Regions from separate parts of the Paraburkholderia sp. CI2 genome, predicted to be linked through region 2. Evidence: riboswitches for the same ligand, from Rfam matches in the RefSeq annotation. Region 2 holds a riboswitch; the other holds the start of a gene.
The links. A riboswitch is a leader RNA that binds a small molecule or an ion and turns the genes downstream of it on or off. The one in region 2 is predicted to bind cobalamin.

Region 1 (3,891 bases), on a different contig from region 2:
GCGACGTCCGAGCCGCCGGTGATAGCGCGCGAGACCGGCGGTGATCGTGGTTTTGCCTTGTCCCGACGCGGGCGCGCTGATGAACAGCGCGGGGCACGCCGCGGAGCAACTCCCCTGGGGGGACGCCCCGGACCAAGCCCCGTTGGGGGACGCCGACATCGCTCAGAACTCCACGCCGCGCTGCGCCTTCACACCTTGCTCGCGATATGGATGCTTGATCGCGCGCATTTCGGTGACGAGGTCGGCGGCTTCGATCAGCGCGTCCGGCGCATGGCGTCCGGTCACGACGACGTGCAACATCGGCGCACGCGCGTTGATCACCGCGAGCACTTCGTCGAGCGGCAGGTATTCGTACTTCAGCACGGTGTTCAGCTCGTCGAGGATCACCATCTGGTAGTCGCCGCTTTCGATCATCCGCCGCGCTTCGATCCAGCCTTTGCGCGCGGTCGCCATGTCGGCCTCGCGGTTCTGCGTGTTCCACGTGTAGCCGTCGCCCATCGTGACGAAATCGCATTGCGCGATCGCGCCGAGGAAATCGCGCTCCGACGTATGCAGCGCGCCTTTGATGAACTGCACGACGCCGAGCCGCATGCCGTGGCCGAGCACCCGCACGGCCATGCCGAACGCGGCCGTGCTCTTGCCCTTGCCGGTGCCGGTGTTGACGATCAGCAGGCCTTTTTCGACGGTCGCGCCGGCCTGCTTCTTTTCGTGGCCTTCGCGGCGGCGTTCGGTCATGCGTTGATGCGATTCCGGATCGGTTTTCATCGGGGGTCCTGGTTTTGAGAGGCGGGATGGGATGGGGTCGCGTCGCTAAGGGCAGCGTCGTTCGCCGCTGCGATCGCCACCGTGATGCCGGCGTGCGCGGTCTTGCGTACGATCAGACGCGCGTTTTGCGCGGTTGTGGTGGAGTCCGGCGCCGTTGCCGCTAGCAGCGCGCACGGCTCGCACACACCATCGACGCCGAGATGCGCGTGTGCCGCCGCCGACGGCGACGCGACCGGTACCGCGGCGATCTGCTCGCGGCTGAACAGTTGCAGCGGCAGCTGATGACGTGAGCAGAATTCGAGCAGACCGGCTTCGTTGGCTTTGGTGTCGATCGTCGCGATCGCGCGGATCTGCTCGAAGGCATTCGATCCGAGCGCTGCGCGGACGGCGGCTTCGATCTCAGCGGCTTCGCTGTGCAAGCGGCAACCGATGCCGACGCTCAGCGTTCTGATCGCGCGTCCGAGTCCGTGTCGTGTCGCGCTCGCTGCCAGTTCGTGAGCAACGCCGGCGTCGCGTTTGGCCGCATCACGCGCCAGTGCGAGCGACGCCACACCGCCGATCACGACGATCGCCGGCGAGCCGAGCCCCGCGCGCGCCACCGCCTCGGCGAACTCGCGAAGCGGCGCGAGCACATGGCGCTGCTCAGGCCGCGTCGCCGACTCGATCGCCGCGCACGGCGTGTCGGCGGACATGCCGGCCGCGAGCAATGCGCGGGCGATCTCGCCGAGCCGGCGCATGCCCATGTAGATCACCAGCGTCATGCGCGTCGCGGCGAGCGCGGCCCAGTCCGGTTCGCCACTGCCGGCGCCGTGGCCGGTGACGAACACGACGCCCTGCGCGTGATCACGATGCGTGACTGCGATACCGAGCGCCGCGGGCGCCGCGATGCCGGCCGTGATGCCGTTGATCACGTCGACTTCAATACCCGCGGCCTGTAGCGCCTGCAACTCTTCGCCGCCGCGGCCGAACACGAACGGATCGCCGCCCTTGAGCCGCGCGACGCTGCGCCCCGCGCGCAGATGCCCGAGCATTTGCGCGACGATGTCGGCTTGCGGCGTCGACGGATGGCCGCCGCGTTTGCCGACGTACACGACTTGCGCGTCGGTGCGCGCGAACTGCAGCACGTCGGGATTCACCAGATCGTCGACGAGCACGACATCGGCCTGCGCGAGCGCACGGGTGGCCTTCAGCGTGATCAGTTCGACGTCGCCGGGACCGGCGCCGATCAGCCAGGCGCGCGTCATCGCGGCGTGGATGGCGCGCGCCATGCGGTGATGGAAGAAGAGAAGCGGCGTGCGACAGCGCGCGCCGCGGTGAATATAGAGGTCATGCGGAACTGCGAATCCGGGCACGCGCGATGCCGCGCTGCTACGCCTTCACATCCGTTCCCCGCGGATTCCGGCGGCCGGCGGCGCCACGTGATGCACGGATGCAATGCGGCACCGCCTCCGCGTCTGGCCGGTATCCGGGCTGGCGGCCTCATGCGCTTCGCCTTCCCGTCCCGGTTTGTGGATTCGCGGGACAGTGGCATCAAAAAACGCATGCGCGGCACGTCGGAATCGAAGGCGAATCGAATCGCGCGCCGCAGGTCGCTTACCGTTGCGGGGACAGCACAGGTTGAACGCGCGAGGCGCTGCCTGTTTCCCGTTTAACTGCACACGCGAGCGCATGTGCGGGCACCAAACGCGCGCATACGATAGCACATGGCGCCTTGCCGGATAAGCCTCGGCGGCGCTTTCCGGCTCGGTGCGTTGCTTGACTGCGCAAGTCGCCGGGCCTACACTCGCACGCACTTTGGGTGCTCGCGTGCGCGCTCGTGCGCATGCAGTTAAACGGGAAACAGGGAGCCACCTGCTCTGGAGCGGCTAACCTGTGCTGTCCCCGCAACGGTAAGCGAAAAGCGGTTCCGGCTTGATAGCCGGGCACCGCAGTGCCGGCTTCGATGTCCTCGCGCAAGGTCGCGTGGACATTTCACCACTGGACGAGAAACCACTCGGCCGGGAAGGGGAAGCGGCGCTTTCGCCAGCCCGGATACCGGCCCAAAGAAGCAGAACGACCGCCGCGGGGATGCGGCGGCGCGTTCATGACCTCAGTTCCGCTTTCTGTATTTCCGTTGTCGCGACCATGCCGTCGTTCGTCCCCGTGTCTGGTGATCGCTGGTACTGCTGCGCGTGCTCCATTCGCCAGCCGACGCGGACCCACGCGCGGACTTTCCGGCATACCGATCAACGCCAAGGGATGGACCTCACGATGCAAACTCAATTGCGCAAGATCCCCGTCACGATCATCACGGGCTTTCTCGGCAGCGGCAAAACCACGCTGCTGCGGCACATTCTTCAGCATGCGGGCGGCAAGCGCATCGCGGTGATCGTCAACGAGTTCGGCGAGCTCGGCATCGACGGCGAAATCCTCAAGGGCTGCGGCATCGGTTGCGATGAAAACGGCGTCGAGACCGAAGGGCAATTGTATGAACTCGCGAACGGTTGTTTGTGCTGCACCGTGCAGGAAGAATTTTTCCCGGTGATGGAAAAGCTCGCGGAGCGCCGCGATGAACTCGATCACGTGCTGATCGAAACGTCGGGCCTGGCGTTGCCGAAGCCGCTCGTGCAGGCGTTCAACTGGCCGCAGATCCGCAATGGCTTCACGGTCGACGCGGTGGTGACGGTGGTGGACGGCCCGGCCGCCGCGAGCGGCCAGTTCGCCGATAACCCGCTCGCCGTCGATGCACAGCGCAAGGCCGATCCGAATCTCGATCACGAGTCGCCGCTGCACGAGCTGTTCGAAGACCAGTTGTCGGCGGCCGATCTGGTGATTCTGAACAAGACCGATCTGATCGACGAGTCGCGGCAGCACGAGGTCGAAGCCGCGATCCGCGCGGAGATTCCGCCGCAGGTGAAGATCGTGCGTGCGCAGCAGGGGCGGCTCGACCTGCATACGCTGCTGGGCCTCGAAGCGGCGTCGGAAGAGACGATCCACCTGCGTCATGACCACCACGGTTCCGCCGACGACCCCGATCATCACCACGATGAATTCGATTCGGTCGTCGTGCAGGCATCCGTACCGTCGCGCGACGCGGCGCTCGCCGCCTTGCAGACGCTCGTCGAAACCCACACGATTTACCGTGTC
Region 2 (3,891 bases):
GAGCACCGCCACGGCGGCGAGCGCGAGCCCGAGCCAGATCGCGGCCGCGCGTTTCGCGTTCATCGGGCGCGGCGTCGCCATCGCGGCGCGCAGCGAAGCGGACGCGCGACTCATCCGCATGCGCTCACGCATGCGGCCAACCCGGCGCGCGCGTCACTGCTGCTGCCAGCCGAGCGTGACATACGCACCGCGTCGCGGCGAGTTATACGAGTAGGCCGTTTCATAATCCTTGTTGAACAGATTGTCGATTTGCGCACTGACGTACCACGCTTTGGTGACGTTGTAGCGCGCCGACATATTCACGATGCCATAACCGCCGAGGTTGCCCGTGCTATCGGTGCGCGGACCGCTGACGATCCACTCGCCGCCAACCCGCCAGCCACCGATGCTGCGATTCACCGCGAACGACCCGAACCGACGCGCGCGCCGCACGAGGTCGGTACCGTTGTCGAGATCGACCGGGTTCTGCAGCGTCACCGTTGCGCGCACGTCGGTCTTGCCGACATGACCGCTCCACGATCCCTCGAGTCCCTGCACCTTCGCATGGCCGACGTTCTCCGCGAGGTAGATGCCGGGGATCGTCTGCACGTAGTCGATCAGATTCGTATAGCGCGTCTGGAATGCGTTCAGACGCATCACGCCGAGCGCATCGGTCGCGTACTGCAAACCGGCTTCGACCGAATGACTACGCTCGGGCTGGATCGACGGGTTGCCGCTGATCGGATAGTACAGATCGTCGAAGCTCGGCGCGCGGAACGCATCCGAATAGCTTGCGGTTACCTTCCAGCGCGACGTGATGTCGAATCCGTAGCCGAGATAGTAACTGTTCGCTCCACCGAAATCGGAGTACTGGTCGCGTCGCACGTTGGCCTGAATCTGGTTGCGGCCGAAGCGCGCGCTGTAGCCCGCGAAGACCGAATCGACGTGACGGTCGGGCGCGGCGAACGTGTCGGAGTCGAGCGTCTGGTCGAGATGCTCGTAGCCGAGTTGCAGCTTCTGGTTCGCGGCGAGCGCGAAATCGTTCTGCCACGTGTACTGGCGATTGTCGGTATCGAAGCGGCCGTTGTAGATGCCATTGGTGTTCGACACGCTGCGGTCGTCGCCCTCGGCGAGCGTGACGTGGGTGGTCCACCAGTCGGTCAGCTTGCCGTTCGCGAATACCGACACCTGACGCACCTTGCTATAGAGATTGTTCAGATCGGTGGGCTCGCCGTACGCATTGTCGTAGCTGTTGTCGTTGTTCGACTGGAAGTAGCTGACGCCCGCGTCCCACCTGTCGGTGAACTTGTGACGCAGCGACGCGCTGATGCTCTCGTTCAGATTGCCGTTTGCGTTCGGATTCGCGTTCGGCGCCTCGAGCGGATTGAGCGACGAAAAGCCGTCGTCCTTCGTGCGCGCGAGCGAGATGTTGAAGGTCGTGCGCCCGTCCTGATCGAGCGCGCCGTTCACGCCGGCCGTTTGCGTCTGCGTGCGATAGCTGCCGTAGCCGAGCGAAAAATTGAAACGCGGCGGATGATCGCCGCCGTCTTTCGTGAACACCTGCACGACGCCGCCGATCGCGCCCGAGCCATACAACGCCGACACGTTGCCGTTCACCACTTCGACGTGATCGACCTGATCGAGCGGAATCTGTGCGAGTTGAGCTGAGCCGAGACTCACCGAATCGACGCGCACGCCGTCGATCAGCAGCAGCGATTGCGTCGACGATGCGCCGCGCAGAAAGAGGCTCGTGGTCGAACCGGGGCCACCCGTGCGCGAGATTTGCGCGCCTGGCGCGAGTTGCAGCAGGCCGGGCAGATCGGTCGCGGTCGTGTCGGCGATGTCCTGCTGATCGAACCGCGTGGTCTGCGGGATCGCATCGCGCAACGCTTGCGGTCCGCGTTGCGCGGTCACGACGATCGGCGACAGCAGGTTGCCCGGCGCATCGGTGGAAGTGAGATTGGCCGCGTCGGCAACGTTTGCGGCGCTCGCAGCGGTTGCATCCGTCGCGGACGATGAAGACGCGGGCTCGGCGCTTTGCGCATGCACGACGAGCGGCAGGCTCGCGAACGCGAGGAGCGTTGCGCGGGCGATGGGGGACAGCATGGGATGACATTCCTGTGGATAGCGTGCGCGGCCTGCTTCCCCGCAGGCCGACGCGTCACGAGGCGCCCCCTTGTTTAGCGTTTTCGCGGGGGGACGTCCCTCTTTTCTGGCCGGTATCCGGGCTACGACACATCGATCCCGCCTTCCCACGCGTGACGCGCAGTGGCACACTCGCACGTTGAACTTCCAACCTTGCGACCAGGACCGACCTGCATGAGCACATCACATGCGGTCGCTTACCGTTGCGGGGGCAGCGCAGGTTCGCGCATCCGGTTTTGGCACCGCGCGCGCCCTGCTTCCCGTTTAACTGCGCGCGCCGAAAAGCGCGCGCGGGCACCAGAGTGCGGGAAGTTTAGGAGCGGCGTCGCGGGGCGTCAAGAAAGGTCGACCGGAGCGCAATCGGTTCTGTTGAATGCAGGTTATTGTCGGATGGATTGCCGGTTTTTATCTTATGGTCGACGACGCGACACCCAACGAACGTGCACGAAGCGATGCTGTTACGTCTCGAAACGAGACAATTGTCGGAACCTGTAATATTCCGCGCTAAAATGCGATGTCTTTAGAGGACGCAGCACATGCTCACCGAACTCGAATCACTCTCCCAGAACATCGGCAAGCTGATTGCGATCAGCCAGCGCCACAACGAAGCGCGGCTCGCGCTCGAAGAGCAGCTCGCGCAAACGCGTGCCGAAGTGCAAGCCACGCATGCGGAACTCGCGCAATTGCGCGAAGAGCGCGACGCACTGCAGGCGGAACGCGACGCGCTGTCCGCCAAGATCGACGACGCTCAGGTGCGCCTGAATGCGATTCTCGAAAAATTGCCGCGCGCACGCGCGAGCAGCGAACCGGATAACCAGCTCGATCTGCTCCAGTCCGCCCAGCCCGAACACGAGGAAGCGGAAAGCGACGTGAGCCGACACGGAGAAAGCGCATGACCACCAAGCAGATCGAAGTATCGATTCTCGAAGTACCCTATCGTCTCGCCTGTTCGCCGGAAACGGAAGGCGCGCTGCTCGAGGCGGTCGCGCGCGTCGACGCCGAGATGCAGAAAATCCGCAGCGGCAGCAACGTGCGCGGCACCGATCGCATCGCGGTGATGGCTGCGCTGTCGCTGGCATCGGAACTGCTTAAGCTGCAAAGCAGCGTGCGACACGGAGAAGCATTTCCTGCTGAAGAAATCCGGCGTACAATGCAACAAATGAACGAACAGCTAGGTACTGTGATCGAGCAGTACAGCTTGCAGTAAGCAGTAGTGGGCCGGTTTCGAACCGGTCACGTGTTGAACGGTTTGGGTTGTAGCTTCATCGGTTTAGCTTCCCTGCCTGGTTCGCCAAGGTCATACATTCCTTGAACCAATGCCATGTGCACGGTTGCGGAAATTTGTAGCACGGGTGTGCGCGTCACTCAGTCTGATGTACCCGAAGTGTTGCTAACTGCGACCAATTCTGAACCCTCGGTTCAGGATGCCGGCCTAGCGGCTAAGGCGGGGATCTTATCTGGAACGGCATCGGACTTCGGTTCGATGCCGTTTTTCTTTGGTCGTCGTTTTTTCGTTTGAGCGCCTTTTTCAGGGGCTTTTCCGTACGCGCCTGCTGTTGGAGCGCTTCGTTCAATCTCACACGCTCACTCCGATTCATGCGCTACTGGCTGATGAAGTCCGAACCGGACGAAGCAAGCATCGACGACCTCGCCAACGCACCTCATCGCACCTTGCCGTGGACCGGCGTACGCAACTATCAGGCGCGCAACTTCATGCGCGACGTGATGCAGGTCGGCGACGGCGTGCTCTTCTATCATTCGAGCTGT

Region 1: linked by a shared signal. The riboswitch ahead of cobA (uroporphyrinogen-III C-methyltransferase) and the one ahead of HDG32_RS08045 (TonB-dependent receptor domain-containing protein) in region 2 are both predicted to bind cobalamin.

The regions. Positions count from the first base shown of each region.
Region 1 covers NZ_JACHDL010000011.1:219,977-223,867, forward strand. Annotated here, with positions in the region: gene HDG32_RS17765 (cobyrinate a,c-diamide synthase) at 1-159, opposite strand, end outside; gene cobO (cob(I)yrinic acid a,c-diamide adenosyltransferase) at 163-765, opposite strand; gene HDG32_RS37035 (cobalamin biosynthesis protein) at 762-1,256, opposite strand; partial or broken gene cobA (uroporphyrinogen-III C-methyltransferase) at 1,272-2,009, opposite strand; cobalamin riboswitch at 2,204-2,464, opposite strand; cobalamin riboswitch at 2,545-2,823, shown strand; gene cobW (cobalamin biosynthesis protein CobW) at 3,016-3,891, shown strand, end outside.
Region 2 covers NZ_JACHDL010000004.1:138,034-141,924, reverse strand. Annotated here, with positions in the region: gene HDG32_RS08050 (iron ABC transporter permease) at 1-114, opposite strand, end outside; gene HDG32_RS08045 (TonB-dependent receptor domain-containing protein) at 154-2,085, opposite strand; cobalamin riboswitch at 2,176-2,441, opposite strand; gene HDG32_RS08040 (ATPase) at 2,661-3,020, shown strand; gene HDG32_RS08035 (cell division protein ZapA) at 3,017-3,331, shown strand; RNA gene ssrS (6S RNA) at 3,398-3,579, shown strand; gene HDG32_RS08025 (EVE domain-containing protein) at 3,721-3,891, shown strand, end outside.